2 regions of the Dyella telluris genome follow, and region 1 is predicted to be linked to the other one. Evidence: predicted binding sites of a transcription regulator. Region 1 holds the regulator's gene; the other holds the start of a gene.

The links. The regulator FliA, encoded in region 1, starts transcription of late flagellar genes. The targets are predictions, from matches to a motif close to TAAAGTTTNNCNNNCNNNGGCCGATAA.
Region 2: the regulator FliA is predicted to act here: its motif matches at 2,128-2,154, upstream of H8F01_RS16985 (methyl-accepting chemotaxis protein).

What each region holds. Positions count from the first base shown of each region.
Region 1 is NZ_CP060412.1:1,139,396-1,148,555, reverse strand. Features, by position in the region: gene flhA (flagellar biosynthesis protein FlhA) at 1-1,028, shown strand, start outside; gene flhF (flagellar biosynthesis GTPase FlhF) at 1,160-2,593, shown strand; gene H8F01_RS05355 (nucleotide-binding protein) at 2,608-3,531, shown strand; gene H8F01_RS05350 (RNA polymerase sigma factor FliA) at 3,533-4,309, shown strand; gene cheY (chemotaxis response regulator CheY) at 4,442-4,849, shown strand; gene H8F01_RS05340 (protein phosphatase CheZ) at 4,846-5,487, shown strand; gene H8F01_RS05335 (chemotaxis protein CheA) at 5,656-7,626, shown strand; gene H8F01_RS05330 (flagellar motor protein) at 7,629-8,369, shown strand; gene motD (flagellar motor protein MotD) at 8,384-9,160, shown strand, end outside.
Region 2 is NZ_CP060412.1:3,880,657-3,889,816, forward strand. Features, by position in the region: gene H8F01_RS16975 (alpha/beta fold hydrolase) at 1-252, shown strand, start outside; gene H8F01_RS16980 (alpha/beta hydrolase) at 339-1,958, shown strand; gene H8F01_RS16985 (methyl-accepting chemotaxis protein) at 2,360-4,057, shown strand; gene H8F01_RS16990 (CheR family methyltransferase) at 4,068-4,901, shown strand; gene H8F01_RS16995 (chemotaxis protein CheD) at 4,888-5,370, shown strand; gene H8F01_RS17000 (chemotaxis protein CheW) at 5,385-6,896, shown strand; gene H8F01_RS17005 (RcnB family protein) at 7,167-7,610, shown strand; gene H8F01_RS17010 (DUF3761 domain-containing protein) at 7,884-8,363, shown strand; gene H8F01_RS17015 (ABC transporter permease) at 8,675-9,160, opposite strand, start outside.

The DNA.
Region 1 (9,160 bases):
GGGAAGACGTCGCCAGCGTCGATCCGCTGGGGCTGGAAGTGGGTTACCGGCTCATTCCGCTGGTGGACACGCACCAGGGCGGCGAGCTGATGGGCCGCATCAAATCGGTGCGCCGCAAGCTGTCGCAGGAGATGGGCTTCCTGGTGCCGGCGGTGCATATCCGCGACAACCTGGATCTGGGCCCGAATACCTACCGCATCACCCTGATGGGCGTGCCGATGGGCGAGGCCGAAGTACACAACGACCGCCTGCTGGCGATCAATCCCGGTCGCGTGCAGGACGGCCTGCAGGGTATTGCCACGCGCGATCCGGCGTTTGGCCTGGAGGCCGTCTGGATCGAGCCGGGCCAGCGCGAAAACGCGCAGAGCCTGGGCTACACAGTGGTGGACCCGGCCACGGTGATGGCCACCCACCTGTCGCACATCCTGCAGAGCCACGCGCACGAACTGCTCAGCCACCAGGACGTGCAGCAGCTGCTGGACCGCCTGGCCCAGAACGCGCCCAAGCTGGTGGAAGACCTGGTGCCCAAGCGCCTGTCGCTGGGCGTGGTGGTCAAGGTCATGCAGAACCTGCTGGCCGAGCGCGTGCCGATCCGCAACATGCGCAGCATCGTCGAAACCTTGGCGGAGCACGCGAGCCAGAGTCAGGATCCCGGCGCACTTACCGCCGCCGTTCGCGTCGCGCTGGGTCGCCAGATCGTGCAGGAGATCTCGGGACTGGGCACGGAGATCCCGGTCATCACGCTGGCGCCAGAACTGGAGCAGATCCTGCTGGGATCGCTCGCAAACGGCGGTGTAGCGGGCGCTGCGGTGGAACCGGGCCTTGCCGACCGCCTGCAGCAGGGCGTCGCCGACGCCGCGCGCAAGCAGGAAATGAGCGGCGAACCCGCTGTTTTGCTGGTCGCGCCGCAGCTTCGTCCGTGGCTCGCGCGCTTTACGCGCCATGTGGCACAGAACCTGCACGTACTGGCCTACAACGAAGTGCCGGACAACCGCCGAGTGCGTTTGGTGCAGGCGCTGGGTCGTTAATCGAACAGACGAGCGAAGGAAGAAGGGATGAGTAGCGCGGGCGCAAAACACAGGCTTTCGATGGCTGCGGCGAACGGCATGGCCGCGTGTCCGAGCCACCTGCTCATCGTCGACGTTTCGCGGAGCAAGGCATGAAGATCAAGCGTTTCGTGGCCCCGGACATGCGCCAGGCCATGCGTGCAGTACGCGAGGACCAGGGGCCGGATGCGGTGATCCTTTCCACGCGCCGGATGGATGACGGCATCGAGATCATCGCCGCGGTGGATTTCGACGAAGCCCTGGTGCGCGAAGCCGCCCGCCACGGCGCACCGCTGGAAGTGGAGCGCGCCAGTGCACCGGCACCTTCGGCCGTGGTGGAGATGAAGCCCGCCGCGCGACGTTCCGACGTCTTGCCGCCGCCGCTGCCGACGGCGAACCGTCGCGACGACGAAGGCGTCACCGTGTCGCTGTCATCGCGTGCCGCAACGCCGGCGCGTTCGGAGCCCGCAGCGGAAGTGCCGGCAACGAAGGTGGTGGAGATGCTGCCCGCCGCACCGAACGCGAAGATTGCCGAGGCGAAACCCGCCGCCGCCGAACCGGTCCCGCCGGTGGCCGACGCCGATGCACCGGCCGCGCTCCATCCCATGCTCGAGCGCGCCATGCAGGACACCGCACGCGTCCGCGCCGAACTGGGCAGCCTGCGCGACCTGCTGGAAACCCAGCTGTCCAGCCTGATCTGGAACGACATGGAGCGCCGCCAGCCGATGCGCGCGCGCATCCTGCGTGAAATGACCCGCCTGGGCATCGAGCCGGACGTCGCCCGCCAGCTGGTGGGTGAGCTGCCGGTGGAGATCAATGCCGAGCAGGCGCGCTATCTGCCGCTAGGCGTACTGAGCCGCAGCCTGTCGATCAGCCCGCGCGATCACGCGGAGCGCCGCACGGTGACCGCCCTGGTCGGTTCCACCGGCGTGGGCAAGACCACCACCATCGCCAAGCTCGCCGCGCGGGCCGTGATGCGCCATGGCGCATCGCAGGTGGCGCTGGTCAGCACCGACCACTACCGCATCGGCGCCGCGGCGCAGCTGGAACATTACGGCCGCCTGCTCGGCGTGCGTGTGTACCCGGCCTACGACGCCGACAGCCTGCGCCAGGTGCTGGAACTGCTGCGCGGTTGCCACACCGTGCTGGTGGACACCGCCGGCCTTGCCGGTGGCGATCCGCGACTGGCGGAACAACTGGAAGTGCTGCGCAACGGCGGCGACTTGCGCGCCTGCCTGGTGCTGGCGGCGAACGCGCACGCATCCTCGCTCGACGAGGCCGTGCGCGCCTACCTGCCGGTGCAGCCGCACGCCTGCATTCTTACCAAGCTCGACGAGGCACCCAGCCTCGGCGGTGCGCTGTCGGTGCTGATTCGTCACCGGCTGGCGCTTGATTACGTCACCGACGGCCAGCGTGTGCCCGAGGACATCGCCACCGCCGACGCGCGTGTGCTGGTGTGCCGTGCCGCGCAGGTGCTCAAGGGCAACGGCCCGGCGGATGACATGGTGATGGCGGATCGATTCGGACTAGCGGTGGCGAACGCATGAACGGTGTTTTCGCAATGAATCAGGCGATGGGGTTGGAAAGCATGCTGCGTGCGCTGACCGAACGACACACCCGGCAAGCGCCGGAACGTGACCAGGCCTACGGACTGAGTGGTGGCGCGCCGCAGAAGCGCTGCCGCGCCATCGCGGTGGCGGGCGGCAAGGGCGGCGTGGGCAAGACCACCGTGTCGGTGAACCTCGGCATGGCGCTGGCCATGCAGGGGCACAAGGTGATCCTGCTGGACGCCGACATGAGTCTGGCCAACATCGACGTGCTGCTGGGCCTTTCGCCCACGCGCCACATCGGGCACCTGCTCGACGGCAGCTGCACCATCGAAGACCTGCTGATGCCGGCCCCGCACGGGCTGAAAGTGGTGCCGGCCGGATCGGGTACGCGCCGCCTCGCCCAGCTGGGCTCGGGTGAGCATGCGGCCGTGATCCGCGCCTTCGACGACCTGGTGTCGCCGCCGGATTATCTGGTGGTGGATACCGCCGCCGGCCTCTCCGACAACGTGGCGATGTTCGCCGCGGCGGCGGACGACGTGGTGGTGGTGGTGTGCGACGAGCCTGCTTCGCTCACCGATGCCTACGCCTTGCTCAAGGTGCTCAGCCGCGATTTCGGCGTGCGCCGGTTCCGCATGGTGGCGAACATGGTGCGCAACATGGGCGAGGCAAAGCAGCTGCACCAGAAGCTCGCAAGGGTTTGCGACCGCTTCCTGGACGTGGCGCTGGATTTCATGGGCCATGTGCCGCACGACGAACGATTGAAGCAGGCCATCCGCCGCCAGAGCGCGGTGGTGGATCTGTGGCCGTCGAGCCGGTCGGGGCTGGCATTCAAGCAATTGGCAGGTGCGGTCGATACATGGGGTGAACCCGAGCGACTGGGCCTGGACCGTATCGCCTTTTTCAGCAGGCAGGCCGCAGTAGCGACGGGGTGGTGACATGAGTGTGGCTTCCGAATATCTGCAGCTGCAGCGGCAGAGTGCCGACGAACTGGTTCGCCAGCATGCGCCCCTGGTACGCAGGATCGCCTATCACCTGATGGGCCGACTGCCGCCCAGCGTGGACGTCAGCGACCTGATTCAGGCCGGCATGATCGGTTTGCTGGAGGCCGCGCGCAATTTCACCACCGGCAAAAACGCGAGTTTCGAGACGTTTGCGGGTATCCGCATCCGTGGTGCGATGCTCGATGAGTTGCGGCGCACCGACTGGACCCCACGGTCGGTGCATCGAAAAGTGCGCGAAATGGCGGAGGTTGTTCGTCAGATTGAAATCGAAACCGGCGCGGATGCCGAGGATGCCGAAGTCATGCGGCGTCTGGGCATGGGTGCCGAGGAATATCACCAGGTGCTGGCCGACGCCGCGAGCGCTCGCCTGCTCAGCCTCTCCGCGCCGGACGACGCGGACGGTGGCGCGGCGTTCGACGTGGCCGACGGCGACAGCCTGAGCCCCGCCGACAGCGTCGAGCATGCCGACATGCGCGGGGCGTTGGTGGAAGCCATTGGCAGCCTGCCCGAGCGCGAACAGCTGGTGATGTCCCTGTATTACGAGGAAGAGCTGAACCTCAAGGAGATCGGTGCGGTGCTCGGCGTGACCGAATCACGCGTGTGCCAGATCCACGGCCAGGCCATCGTGCGCTTGCGTGCGCGCATGAGCGGCTGGAGCGAGGGTCAGCAGGAAGCCTCGAAGAAACAAAGGAAGGGAACGAAAGGCATGTGACACGGGCGCGATCGCCGGAGCAGCAGGCGGGCTTCCGGTTCACGCAGCGCGACGGCCACGGGTTGGCGCCCAGCGACATGCCATCGTTTCAGCAAACCCATCTAGCCAAGTAACGCGCAGCGGAGAAAGCGTTTGGACAAGAATATGAAGATCCTCGTGGTGGACGACTTTTCCACCATGCGGCGCATCGTTCGCAACCTGCTGGTCGAACTGGGTTTCAGCAACGGGCTGATCCAGGAGGCCGACGACGGTGAGAACGCACTGACCATGTTGCGCAACAACAGCTTCGACATGGTCGTGACCGACTGGAACATGCCCAACATGACGGGCATCGATCTGCTGCGCGCCATCCGTGCCGAGCCCACGCTGAAGGGCATGCCGGTGCTCATGGTCACCGCGGAAAACAATCGCGACCAGATCATCGCCGCCGCACAGGCCGGCGTGAATGGCTACATCGTCAAGCCGTTCACCGCCGTCACCCTGCAGGAAAAACTCGGCAAGATTTTTGAACGCCTGGCCGCCAGCGGAGCGAGCGCATGAACGCACAAGTGTCCCTGATGGCGGGAGAAGCCATGCCGCAGGAACTGCATGACCTGCTGAACAGCTCCGACGGCGTCGCCTTCGAGCAGGCGCTCGACGTGCTGGTGCGCCAGCGTGAACAGCGCATGTTCCGCGCGCTGGGCCTGCTGGCCCGTGACCTGCACGATGCCGTGCGTCGCCTCGGTGGCGACCTGGCCCAGGAAGGCGTGCCGGGCAGCGTGGCTGATGCGCGCCAGCATCTGGAAGAAGTGCTCGAAATGAGCTCGCAGGCCGCACACGGCACGCTGGATTTCGCCGAGCGCATGCGTCCGCAGGCCGACGCGCTGGCCGACAGCGCCGCCCGCGTGATCGACGGCAGTGCCGATGGCGACACGGTGCTGACACTGGCGAAGCAGGCGCAGACGTTTGCCAACGAGCATCGCGAAGGCATGGCCGAATTCGTGGTGGCGCAGTCGTGGCAGGACCTGTCTGGCCAGCGCATCAAGAAGGTCGTGAACTTCATCGGCAGCGTGGAGAACTCGCTGCTGGAACTGGTGAGCCTGACCGGCGCGCTGGCTTCGGGCGAAGCCGCCGCGGGCCCGGTGAAGGTCACCAGCCAGGACGAGGCAGATCGCCTGTTGAGCGAATTCGGTTTCTAAGCGCCCAATCATGGCCTCGGTATGGTGCTTGGTTCCTCACCGTCATCCCCGCGGAAGCGGGGATTCAGCGCCTTCGCGCTGGTGTGAACGTCACTGGATTCCCGCCTCCGCGGGAATGACGGTGGGGCAGAACCGGGCGCATGGAAAGGTTTCAAAGGCAGATTAATGATGGATCCCACGCTGGACAGCGAGTTGCGCAACGATTTCCTGGTGGAAGCCGGGGAGCTTGTGCAGCGCCTGGGTGAGCAGTTGGTCGGGCTGGAAAGCGCGCCGCGTGACGCCGATCTGTTGAACGCCGTGTTCCGCGCGTTCCACACGGTGAAGGGCGGCGCGGGCTTTCTCGCCATCGAACCGATGGTGCAGTTGTGCCATCACGCCGAAGACCTGCTCAACGTGGCGCGCAACGGGCAATTGCTGCTCGATGCCAACCGCATGGACGCGCTGCTGGAAGCGTTGGACCTGCTCAACGACATGATGGCGGCCCTGGCCGCCGGCGAGTCGATGGCCATGCCGCCGCCGGCGCTGCTGCAGCGGCTGACGCCGGGTGCCGCGGCGCCCAAGCCGGCTGCGGCACCCAAGCCGGTCGCCCCGCCGGTGGCGCCGCCACCGAGCGACGGCACCATTGACGATTCGGAATTCGAGGCCCTGCTGGACAGCCTGTACGGCACCGGCGGGTCACCGGGCGTGCCGGCGGCTGCACCCGAGTCGGGCAGCATCAGCGACGACGAATTCGAAGCGCTGCTGGACAACCTGCACGGCAAGGGCGGCATGCCCGGTGCGGTGGATGCATCGGTGGCGGCCACGCCGGCCGGTTCGATTTCGGACGACGAGTTCGAATCGCTGCTCGACAATCTTCATGGCAAGGGCGGCGTGCCCGGCACGCAGGCGCCCGCGCCAGCTCCTGCGCCGGTTGCCGCGCCCGCGCCGGCTCCTGCCGCTGCCGCCAAGGCCGCGGCGCCCGCGCCGGAAAATACCGTACGCGTGGATACCGCGCGCCTCGATGCGCTGGTGCATCGTGCCGGTGAACTCGTGTTGGTGCGCAATCGCCTGCTGAGCCTGGCGGCCAAGCAGGGCGACGAAACACTGGAACTCGCCGCCACCGAACTCGATCGCGTGGCCGATGCGCTGCAGAACGCGGTGCTCGGCATGCGCATGCAGCCGGTCGGCCGCCTGTTCCAGCGCTTTCCGCGCATCGTGCGCGACCTGTCGCGCCAGCTTGGCAAGGACGTGGAACTGGTGCAGGAAGGCGAAGGCACCGATCTGGACCGCAGCCTGGTCGAGGCGCTGGCCGACCCGATGGTGCACCTGATCCGCAACGCGCTCGACCACGGCCTGGAAATGCCGGAAGAGCGCGAGCGCGCCGGCAAGCCGCGCAAGGGCAAGGTCACGCTGGGCGCAAGCCAGCGTGGCGAGCGCATCGTCATCACCGTGTCCGATGACGGGCGCGGCATGAATCCCGAGGTCCTGCGCCGCAAGGCGGTGGAGAAGGGCTTGATGGACGAGGCTCAGGCCTCGCGCCTCACCGAGAACGAGTGCTACGAAATCATCTTCCGCCCCGGCTTCAGCACCGCGGCCACCGTCTCCGACATCTCCGGTCGCGGCGTGGGCATGGACGTGGTGAAGACGCGCGTGGTGGAACTGGGCGGCACCCTGAGCGTGCGCTCGCAGTTGGGCAAGGGCAGCACGCTGGAACTGGCGGTGCCGCTTACCCTGGCGATTCAGCGCGTGCTGATGGTGCGCGTGGGCGGACGCCTGCTGGCGCTGCCGCTCAGCAACGTGGAAGAGGTCTTCGAGCTGGCCGCGGGCCAGCAGCAACAGCTGGATGGCCGCTCAGTGGCCGCGCATCGCGGTCGCGCGCTGGCGCTGGCAGATCTCGGCGGCTGGATCGGCGTGGAAGGCCCGGCGGGTCGCCACGTGGTGGTGCTGCACATCGGCCACATGCGCGTGGGTTGCCTGGTGCATGAAGTGATCGGCCGCGAGGACGTGATGGTGAAACCGCTCGGTCCCCTGTTCGAAGGCGTGCCCGCCGTGGCGGGCGCAACCGTCACTGGCGATGGCCGCCTGGCGCTGGTGATGGATCTTGCCGGTTTGTCCGGCAGTGACGGCCAACTCCTCCCCTCCCTCCGAGTGAACACCTGACCATGGATCTGGTAAGTCTCATCGGCACGATCCTGGCGTTCATCGTCATCATCGTCGGCACCATCCTCAAGGGCTCCAGCGTGGAAGCGCTGTGGAACCCTGCGGCCTTCGTCATCGTGTTCCTCGGCACCATCGCCGCGTTGCTGGTGCAGAACTCCGGCAAGGTGCTCAAGCACGCCATGAAGATTTTCCCCATGGTGTACAAGCCGCCGCAGCACCAGCCATCGGACTTGATCAGCCGCATCGTGGGCTGGAGTGAAATCTCGCGTCGCCAGGGCCTGCTCGGCCTGGAGCCGCAGATCGATTCGGAAAGCGACACCTTCGTGCGCAAGGGCCTGCAGCTGCTGGTGGACGGCAGCGAGCCTGAGGCCATCCGCGGCGTGCTGGAAGTGGAAGTGGACGCGCGTGAACACCACGACCTCGCCGGTGCCAAGGTGTTCGAGAACGCCGGCATCTTCTCGCCGACCATGGGCATCATCGGTGCGGTGATGGGGCTGATGGCGGTGATGCAGAACCTGGCCGACCCGAGCAAGCTGGGTCACGGCATCGCCGCGGCGTTCGTCGCGACCATCTACGGCGTGGCGCTGGCGAACCTGCTGATGATCCCGATGTCGGCACGCCTGAAGGCGCTGATCCACAAGCAGACGCAGATGCGCGAGATCCTGATCGAAGGCCTGGTGGCCATCGCTGAAGGCGCGAACCCGCGCCAGATCGAAGCGAAGCTGCAAGGCTACCTGGCGTAACGGGAACGACGATCGTGGCCAGGAAGAAAAAACATCACGAAGACCACGTCAACCACGAGGCCTGGGCGATTCCCTATGCCGACCTGATGACGCTGCTGCTTGCCTTCTTCGTGGTGATGTATGCGGTGTCCGTGGTGAACGAAGGCAAGTACCGCGTGATGTCCAATTCCATCATCGAGGCGTTCAACGGCTCCAGCCGCGTGATTGCACCGATGCCACAGACGCGCGCGCAGCCGCGCAACGTCGACCCCGCCATCGCCTCGCCGCAGACCCGGCCGGGTGCGGCCTCCACGCCCGTGAGCGTGCCGATTCCGGCGTCCCCGCAGCTGGTGCGCGCGGTGGATTCGCGTTCGGCATCGATGTCGCAGGAGAAGCGCAATCTGGAGTCCATCCGGGACCAGGTGCAGCACGCGTTGCAGCCGCTGATCGACAAGCAGATGGTGATCGTGCGCAAGACCACCTCGTGGCTGGAGATCGAGCTGCGTACGGATATCCTGTTTGCCAGCGGCGCGGCCAAGCTGTCGCCCGAGGCGAACGAGGTGCTGGACAGCATGGCGTCCATCCTCCGGCCCTTCCCCAATGCGGTGCGCGTGGAGGGTTACACGGACGACCGACCCATCAATACCGCGCTGTATCCGTCGAACTGGGAACTCTCCGCCGCACGCGCGGCGAGCGTGGCCCGATTGTTTTCGGAGCAAGGTGTTGACCCGTCGCGACTGGGCATCATGGGCTGGGGCGAGTATCGGCCCAGCGCGGACAACACCACCCCGGACGGCCGCAACCACAACCGC
Region 2 (9,160 bases), 2.2 Mb from region 1:
GTGATTGCAGGAGAGGACCGTGATGCCCCGGGTGCGGTCACGCGCGAACGCCTGACGGTCCTGAAGCGGGCCGGCAAGCCGATCGACCTCTACGTGTTCCCGCACACTGATCACGGCATGTACGAGTTCGTGCAGGACAAGGACGGCACCCGCCACGTCACGCGCATCACGGACGGTTACTTCCGCCTGCTGGCCGACTGGATCCGCCAGCAGGACAACCCGCCGTACGGCACGGGTGAACGCCTGCCGTGATGTCCTGCGCGGTCGCGCGGGGATGGACAACGGAACCCATTGGGCCGAATGTTCCGTCACTTGGGGAAAACCATCGGGGAGGGGGCATGTCGTCATACCGACTGAAGCTTGGTGTTGTGCTTTGCCTGGGACTGGTCGCGGGCGCGGCATGGGCGGAGGGCGCCAGCGCGCCGCAGCGTTTCCACTTGGATCTTGGCGTGGCCGGCACGGACGCGGCCTCCGGTCGCCTGCTGGTATTCGCCGAGCCCGCGGCGGCCGCCGAGGCGGAAGCCAAGGGCGGCAAGATCGCCGAGGTGGATCTCGACCAGCTCAGGCCTGACAAGGTGAGCGTGGCGGGGCGCGAGGTGGCGCGGCTGGCCGCAGGCAAGGGCGTGGACATCGACGCGGACGATCATGCGTTCCCGGTCGCGTTTACCCGGTTGCCGCCCGGCGATTACTACGTGCAGGCCGTGCTGGACACCAACCACAGCTACAACTACACCGGCCGCGACACCGGCGACCTGCTCAGCGACGTCATCAAGGTGCACCTGCCGGCGTCCAGCGTGCCCGTGCTGAAACTGACCGCGGCCGTGCCTGCGCACGATGCCTGGGTGCTGTCGCCATCGACTCCGAAGGCCACCCGCGATGCGGCGCCCGAGGCGCGCAAGCACGTGCATGACATCGACTTCGTCAGCCCCGCGCTGACGGCGTTCTGGGGCCGCCCGGTACATATGCGCGGCTTTGTGCTGCTGCCGCCGGGCTACGACGCCAAGGCGGCCGCAACGTATCCGGTGGTGTATTTCACGCATGGCTTCGGTGGTGGCCTCGACCATTTCGTCGGCGCCATGGCCAACAACTGGCTGGCCATGTCCAAGGGCGAGATGCCGCCGATGATCTGGGTGTTCCTGGACGAGTCCTCACCCACCGGCACGCACGAATTCGCCGACTCGGTGAACAACGGACCGTGGGGCAAGGCGCTCACCGAGGAGCTGATCCCGCAACTGGAATCCACCTACCGGATGGATGCCAAGGCCTCCGGCCGTTTCCTCAATGGCCATTCGTCCGGCGGCTGGGCCACGCTGTGGCTGCAGACGCGTTACCCGAAGGTGTTCGGCGGCACCTGGTCCACCTCGCCCGACCCCAGCGACTTCCACGACTTCACCGGCATCGACCTCTACGCGCCGCATGCCAACGTGTACCGCAAGGGCGACGGTTCGGCGTACCCGCTGATCCGCGACCAGGGCAAGGTCATCGCCACCTTCCAGCAGTTCGCGCAGATCGAGCGCGTGCTGGGCAGCTATGGCGGGCAGATCGCTTCGTTCGAGTGGGTGTTTTCCCCGCGCGGCAAGGACGGCCGCCCACTGCCCATGTTCGATCGCGATACCGGCGACGTGGATGGCGCCGTGGTTGCCTACTGGCGTGACCACTACGACATCGCCCACCGCCTGCAGGATCAATGGCCGGAACTGGCACCCGACCTGGACGGCAAGATCCACCTGATCGTGGGCACTGCCGATACCTTCTACCTCGACGGTTCCGCGCATCGGTTGAAGGCGGTGCTGGATGGCCTGCGCGCGCATTCGGACTTCCGCTTCCTGCCCGACAAGACGCACTTCGACCTGTACGCCGTCGGCAAGGATCGCACCGCGCTGCTCAAGCAGATCGCGTGGGAGATGTATGCGGTGGCGCGTCCGCAGTCGTCGCTGAAGCGCGCTGCGGCCCCCTAGCCTGACGGTCTATGTCATTCGTCATGACGGGGCCTGCGGGCCCCGTTTTTTGTGAAGTCGATCACACTGTCTCGATCCAGGTTGTCCAGCGAGGGGACGCCTGAATCGATCCAGCCGTGAATCTCACGAAACTCACGGAAAACAGCGGTTTTCAAGGCAAAAAGGCGCCTCAAGCCCCTTCATCGCGGGCCGATACCCCTCAACGCAGGGGGAGGCGAATCCAAGGGACCTGGCTGTGCCACGCGGAAACGCCAGGGCAGGCCGGAGCATGCCCGGGAATCGTTGGAACAAAACGAACGGGTCGGCACGCTCCGGGGGGAGCGACCGCCCGGAATCTCCTCTCCCGCACTGACGTAACGAGACAAAACTGTCTGCGTTTTCACCAATGATGGAGAGGGGTCATGGGAAAAGAGACACCGGATATCGTGCTTGAGCCGCATGAACTGCGTGCGGTCAACGAGGCGCTCAACCGCGTGCAGGCGGTGATCGAGTTCGACCTGAAAGGGAAGATCCTCACGGCCAACGGCAACTTCCTCCATGCGCTGGGCTACACGCTGGAAGAGATCCGCGGCCAGCATCACCGCATGTTCTGCGAGCCCAGCTACGCGGCCAGTGCCGAGTACAAGAAGTTCTGGGAAAACCTGGGCAAGGGCGTGCTCGATCGCGGCGAGTACAAGCGCATCGGCGGCGACGGTCGCGAGGTGTGGATCAATGCGTCCTACAACCCCGTGTTCGACGAGAACGGCAAGCCGTACAAAGTGGTGAAGTTCGCCACCGATGTCACCGCCAGCCGGCAGGAGCGCGCCGAGCACGAGGGCAAGATCCACGCCATCGACAAGGCGCAGGCCACCATCGAGTTCGACCTGGCCGGCCACGTGCTGACCGCCAACGACAATTTCCTCGGTGCCGTGGGTTACGCACTGGACGAGATCCAGGGCCACCACCACCGCATGTTCTGCGAGGAAGGCTACGCCGCCAGTCCGGCCTACGCCGAGTTCTGGGCCAAGCTCAACCGTGGCGAGTTCGATGCCGGCCGCTACAAGCGGTTTGGCAAGGGCGGACGCGTGATCTGGATCCAGGCAAGCTACAACCCGATCTACGACGGCAACGGTCGCCTGTGCAAGGTGGTGAAGTTCGCCACCGACGTCACCGCGCAGGTGGAGCTGGAAGAAAGCGTGAAGCGTCGCGCCGCCGACGACCAGCGCAAGGTCGAGGAACTGCTGAAGGTGGTGCGCCGTGCCGCCGAGGGCGACCTCACCGGCGAAGTGCGCGTGGAGGGCAGTGATCCCATCGACCAGCTCGCCGACGGCATCGGCCAGATGATGAGCGACCTGCGCAGCGTGATCGGCAAGGTGGTCGATTCCGCCGGCGGTTTCGCCGGCAGCTCGCAGGAGATCGCCGGCCGTTCCAGCAGCGTGGCCAGCGGCGCGCAGCTGCTGGGCGCCACGGTGGAGGAAATGAACGCGTCCATCGAAGAGCTCACCGCGTCGATCAACTCCATTGCCAACAACTCGCGCAGCGCCGACCAGCTCGCCAAGGACACGCATCAGGAAGCCGAACGCGGCGCCAAGGCCATCGCGCGCTCGATCGAGGCGATGGACCTGATCAACAAGTCGTCCGAAGACATCAGCGAGATCATCAAGGTGATCGGCGAGATCGCCAGCCAGACCAACCTGCTGGCCTTCAACGCGGCCATTGAAGCGGCCCGTGCCGGTGAACATGGCCTTAGCTTCTCGGTGGTCGCCGACGAGGTGCGCAAGCTGGCCGAGCGTTCCTCGCAGGCCACCAAGGAAATCTCCAAGCTCATCAATGAATCGGTGAAGCGCGTGACGCAGGGCAGCGAGATCTCGCGGCAGGCGGGTGAGGCGTTCGAGAAGATCGTCGGCGGCGTCAGCCGCACCACCCAGGCCATCTCCGAGATCTCCTGCGGTGCGGACGAGCAACTGGTGGCGGCGCGCGAAGTGAGCGCGGCGATCCAGCAGGTGGCCGAGGAGACGGAGAAGTCCGCCGCCGCTTGCGACACCATTGCCCGTTCCACCACCTCGCTCACGCAGGGTGCGGAAGAACTGAACCGGATCGTCCGTCGCTTCGTGGTCTGAAGGAACGAGCATGGAGATCGAGAACGATATCGACGTCGCCACCCAGCGTGCCTTGCTGGACAAGGTCCAGCGCCACACGGGCATCCACATGGCGGAGCGCAAGTGGACGTTGCTGCAGGGACGGCTCCGCCGTCGCCTGCAGGCGCTGGAACTCAGCCGATACCGCGATTACCTCGCGGTACTGGACGAGCGGCCGGACGAGGTGGGTGCCTTCATCAACCTGGTGACCACCAACGAGACTTCGTTCTTCCGCACGCCGCGCATCTGGGAACACTTCTGGCAGCAGTTGCTGCCGGAGTGGTACCGGCAGCATCCCGGCGCCACGCTGCAGTTGTGGTCGGCGGCAGCCTCCACCGGCGAGGAAGCCTATTCGATGGCCATGCTGTGCGAGGAATTCCGCGAGCGGCATCCGGCGTTCAAGTACCAGATCCTGGCCACCGACATCGCCAGCGACGTGCTGGCGGTGGGCAGGGCCGGGCATTACCAGGGCAAGAGCATCGAGGGGCTGCGGCGCAGCCGTCCCGATCTGCTGGCCAAGTACTTCCAGGCCTGTGGTGAGGGTTATCTGGTGGCGCCATCGCTGCGTGGTCACGTGCTGTTCCGCGGGCACCACCTGCACAAGCGCCTGGATGGTGCCGCGCGCTTTGACATCACGCTGTTGCGCAACGTGCTCATCTACTTCGACGAGCCCGGGCAGTGCAACGTACTGGAGAACGTGCGTCGTGCGATGGCACCGAACGGCATCCTGGTGATCGGTGAATCGGAATCGCTGACGCGGCTCAATGTCGGCTTCGATTTCGAGCAGCCCCTGATCTACCGTCGTAGCGAACATGCACACGCCTGACGGTCAGGACATCCAGGTGCGCATGTGCGAGGTGAAGGTCGGCAGCGGCAACGACGTGCTGCACGCCATCCTCGGCTCGTGCGTGGGCATCGGCCTGCTGTGGCGTCGCCGTGGCCTGTACGGCATGGCGCATTGCCTGCTGCCCGAGTCGCCGCATGCGACCACGGCCGAAGGCGCCAAGTACGTCACCGGCGCCATGCCGACGCTGTTGTCGATGATGGAACTGGCGCCGCGGCACCAGGAGGAAGTGGAGGCGGTGATCGCGGGTGGTGCCTGCATGGTGCAGCACGCCACGCCGCCGCGCCACGGATTGATCGGCGAGCAGAACGTGCGCATGGCGCAGCGGCTGCTGGCCGAAACCAGGATCAGGGTCGTGCATGTCGAAGTAGGTGGCGAAAGCGGTCGCCAGCTCGTGATCGACTGCGCGCAACACCAATTTGCGGTCCGCACGATTGGCCGCACGACGTGAACCGGAGCATTGCCATGGAATCCTCGAGCGCATTGACGGCCCGGCAGGACGCCACCGAAATGTTCGGCTCGTTCCACCTGGGAGACACCGAGCTGGTGCTGCCGGTGGCGACCGTGCAGGAGGTGGTGAACTACCCCTCCGTCGTCACGCAGGTGCCGCTGGCGCCGTCCTATCTGCTGGGCCTGTTCAATCTGCGCGGCCGGCTGATTCCCATCATCCATCTTGGCCAGTTGCTGCAGGTGGCCGATCGCGGTGCACGCGAAGGTTCGAAGATCGCCATTGTCGAGTTCCGCCAGGGGCGCATCGGGCTGCTGTTCGATGCCACCGGCGAGATCCTTCGCGTGTCGGGCGAGCAGAAGGTGATGTTCAGTGAAGCCGGTGCGACGTCGTCGATGATCGGCGGTGCGCTGAAGCTGGATGGCGGCAACCGCATCCTGCAGATCCTCAACGTGGATGCCTTGCACGCCCTGCACGACATGCCGATGCCCACGGGCGACGCACAGGCGCTTGAGCCCGCGCGGCAGCGCGCTGCGCAGGGGCAGCGCCGCCAGGGCGTGTCCTTCCGGGTGAACGACACGCGCCTTGCCCTGCCGATGGGGGCCATCCACGAGATCATCCGCGTGCCCGAGCTGCTCACCTCCGTGCTGGCCAGTGAACTGTGCCTTGGCATGCTCAACCTGCGTGGCAATACCGTGCCGGTGGTCGACTTCGCGCGTTTCCTGGGGTTGTCGCGCGAAGGTGCCGTCGCCGTGGCGCCGGGAGATTTCGAGGACCCGCGACGCATCGTGGTGCTGCGCCAGAAAGACAGGGATGTCGGCCTGCTGGTGGACGATGTCGAGAGCATCGTCGGCTATCGCGACGAGGAGCTGCTGGCCATTCCTTCGTTCTGCGCGGAACGGCCGCAGCTGTTCACCGGCTGCATCAGCCAGCAGGGTGGCCCCGACATCCTGCTGATCGACGAAACCGCCCTGTTGAGCGATGCCATCGTGGCCGACCTGACGAAGGGGCATCGCGAGCTGTATCAGCTGGAGTCGGCGGCCGAACGTGGGCAGGGCAGGCGCCGCAGCGGCGTGCGCGAAACCTATGTGACGTTCCGGCTCGACCAGCTGATGGGCATGCGCATCGACCAGCTGCGCGAAGTCATCGATTTCCCCGCTACCGTGATGCAGCCGCCGGGTGCGCCGGACTATGTACGTGGCGTGCTCAACCTGCGTCGCAAGCTGGTCACCATCATCGACATGCGCGTGCTCTACGGCATGAAGGGCTACGCCAACCTGCAGGCCGCCAAGGTGCTGGTGGTGGAAAACGACGAAGAAAAGTTCGGCCTCGTGGTGGATGCCATCGAAAATATCGTGACCATCGACGCGGCCGATAAGATCGGCGTGCCGGGCGTGCTGCGCAACCAGATCGACCGCTCGCTGCGCGATGACATGCGCGAGGTGGTGGAGCTGCCTGACCAGAGCACCTTGCTGTTGCTGGATGCCGCACCGTTGAAGCAGCGCCTGGGAGCCGCGCCGGTGCATTGAGCGAAAGCGTGTGGATGACCCTTGGTTTTTGCGCGAGCGGAGCGGGGGCTGGCCAGGGATGGCGCCATTGAACAGGACGACGGGGGTGATGGCCTGGCGTCCGCGAGACCAAACGCTGCTTCAACGCATGAACTTGCGTTGCGCGGCGTTTCGTTTTTGCGAGCCGATTCACTCATCGTGCATGGTTGCGAAACTCATTATGGCGCCGCCGTGGAAACGTGCGCCAGGGGGCGCGCCTGACTCCACGGCGTTCCCCGATGGAGAGTTCGCATGAAGAAGACCCTGTTCGCACTGATGATTGGCGCAGTGATGGTTTCCGGCACGGTTGCCGCCTCGCCGCAGCAGTACGACGACCACCATGATCAGCAGGACCACGATCGCTACGATCATGGGCACGACCGCGATCACGACCATGACCATGACCGTGGGCACGATCACGATCATGATCGCGACTACGACCGTGGTTACGACCACGACCATGATCGCCGCGACTACGTGATCGTGCACGATCGTGGCAACCATGAAGGCTGGTACCACCGTGGCGGCTACGTTCCGGCGGAGTACTACCGCGACCAGCGCTATTACGCCGACTACCGCGTGTACCACCTTGCGCCGCCGCCGCCGGAGCACGTGTGGGTGCGCAGCGATACCGGCGATTTCCTGCTGGTGGCCGTCGCCACCGGCATCATTGCCGACATGGTGATCAACCACTGATCCACCCGGACCGCGCCGGGCGCCCTGACGGCGCGGTTCGCGTCGCACGATTTTGCGAAATGGCATCACACCAGATGAACGTCGTTTGGGGCAGCGTGATGAAGCGTCACGCAGCGGGCGCATAGTGGTTCGCACAGGCGCCAGCGCGCCTGGTAAAGCGTCATGCGGCGATGGCGTTGGGGCCATGGCCGTGGATGCGGGAGGGAACGCAGGCCGCCATGTCGGATGCGTATCCCATGGCGGAAGGGCGACATCGCACGGGAGGGATCGCATATGAAGTCGTATGGTTTGATCGCAGTGTTGTTCGCAGGTCTTCTGGCCGGTCCGGCCATCCACGCACAGCAGTCCGCCGCACCGGCCGGCTCGACCGGGCAGTGCAAGGACGGCAGCTATACCAACCACGCTACCAAGAAGGGTGCGTGCTCGGGTCACCAGGGCGTCAAGGAGTGGTACACCGCCGCTGCGCCTGCCGCCGCTGCCCCCGCCGCGGCTCCCGCAGCAGCACCTGCGGCAGCCCCGGCCGCTGCGGCAGCACCCGCCAGCAAGAGCGCCAAATCCACAGGCACGCAACCGCCGGCCAACGCCGCGCCGGGTGGCGGCCCGGGCCTGGTCTGGGTGAACGACAGCAGCAAGGTCTATCACTGCCAGGGCGACAAGTGGTACGGCAAGACCAAGGCAGGCTCGTACATGAGCGAAGCCGATGCGAAGGCCAAGGGCTATCACGCGGATCACGGCAAGGCGTGTACGCAGTAACGTCTGTTGCTTGCGTCGCATGATGAAAAGGCCCGCGCAAGCGGGCCTTTTTGTTGGGTGCAGTGCGTGCCGCACCATCGATGAACCCTCGCGGCTTCCTAGTCCTCACCGTCATCCCCGCGAAAGCGGGGATCCAGTGCCTTGGAGGCGGTGAGGAAAACCGAAAGACGCTGGATCCCCGCTTTCGCGGGGATGACGGTGAGGGAGGTCGGGGCGCCGTGTTGAACTCGCGGCGTAAGCACGCCGAATCCGGGATAACGGCTGCACTAATGGCCCTTGTTCGCTATCCGGTTCCAGTGGCGATAGCCCGCTCAATCCAACCGCTTATGGAACAAGCGAATCGCCAGCGTCAGCATGATCGCGATGAAGGCCAGCAACGCCACGCCGTCGTGCCACAGGTCGGCAAGGTCGGCGCCGCGCAGCATGATGCCGCGGATCAGCCGGATGAAGTGCGTCAGCGGCAATGCCTCGGAGATCCACTGCGCAGGCAACGGCATGCCGTCAAAGGGAAACATGAAGCCGGACAGCAGGATCGACGGCAGGAACACGAAGAACGTCATCTGCATCGCCTGGAATTGCGAGCGTGCCCGGGTGGAAATGAGCAGGCCCAGCGACAGGTTGGCGAGAATCAGCAGCACCGACGCCAGGTAGACATCCCACAGGCTGCCGCGGATAGGCACGCGGAACAGCCACACGCCCAGCATCAGCACCAGGGTGGTCTGCACCAGGCCGATGGCCGCATACGGCAACACCTTGCCAATCATGAGTTCCGTGCGGCTGACTGGCGTGGTGATCAG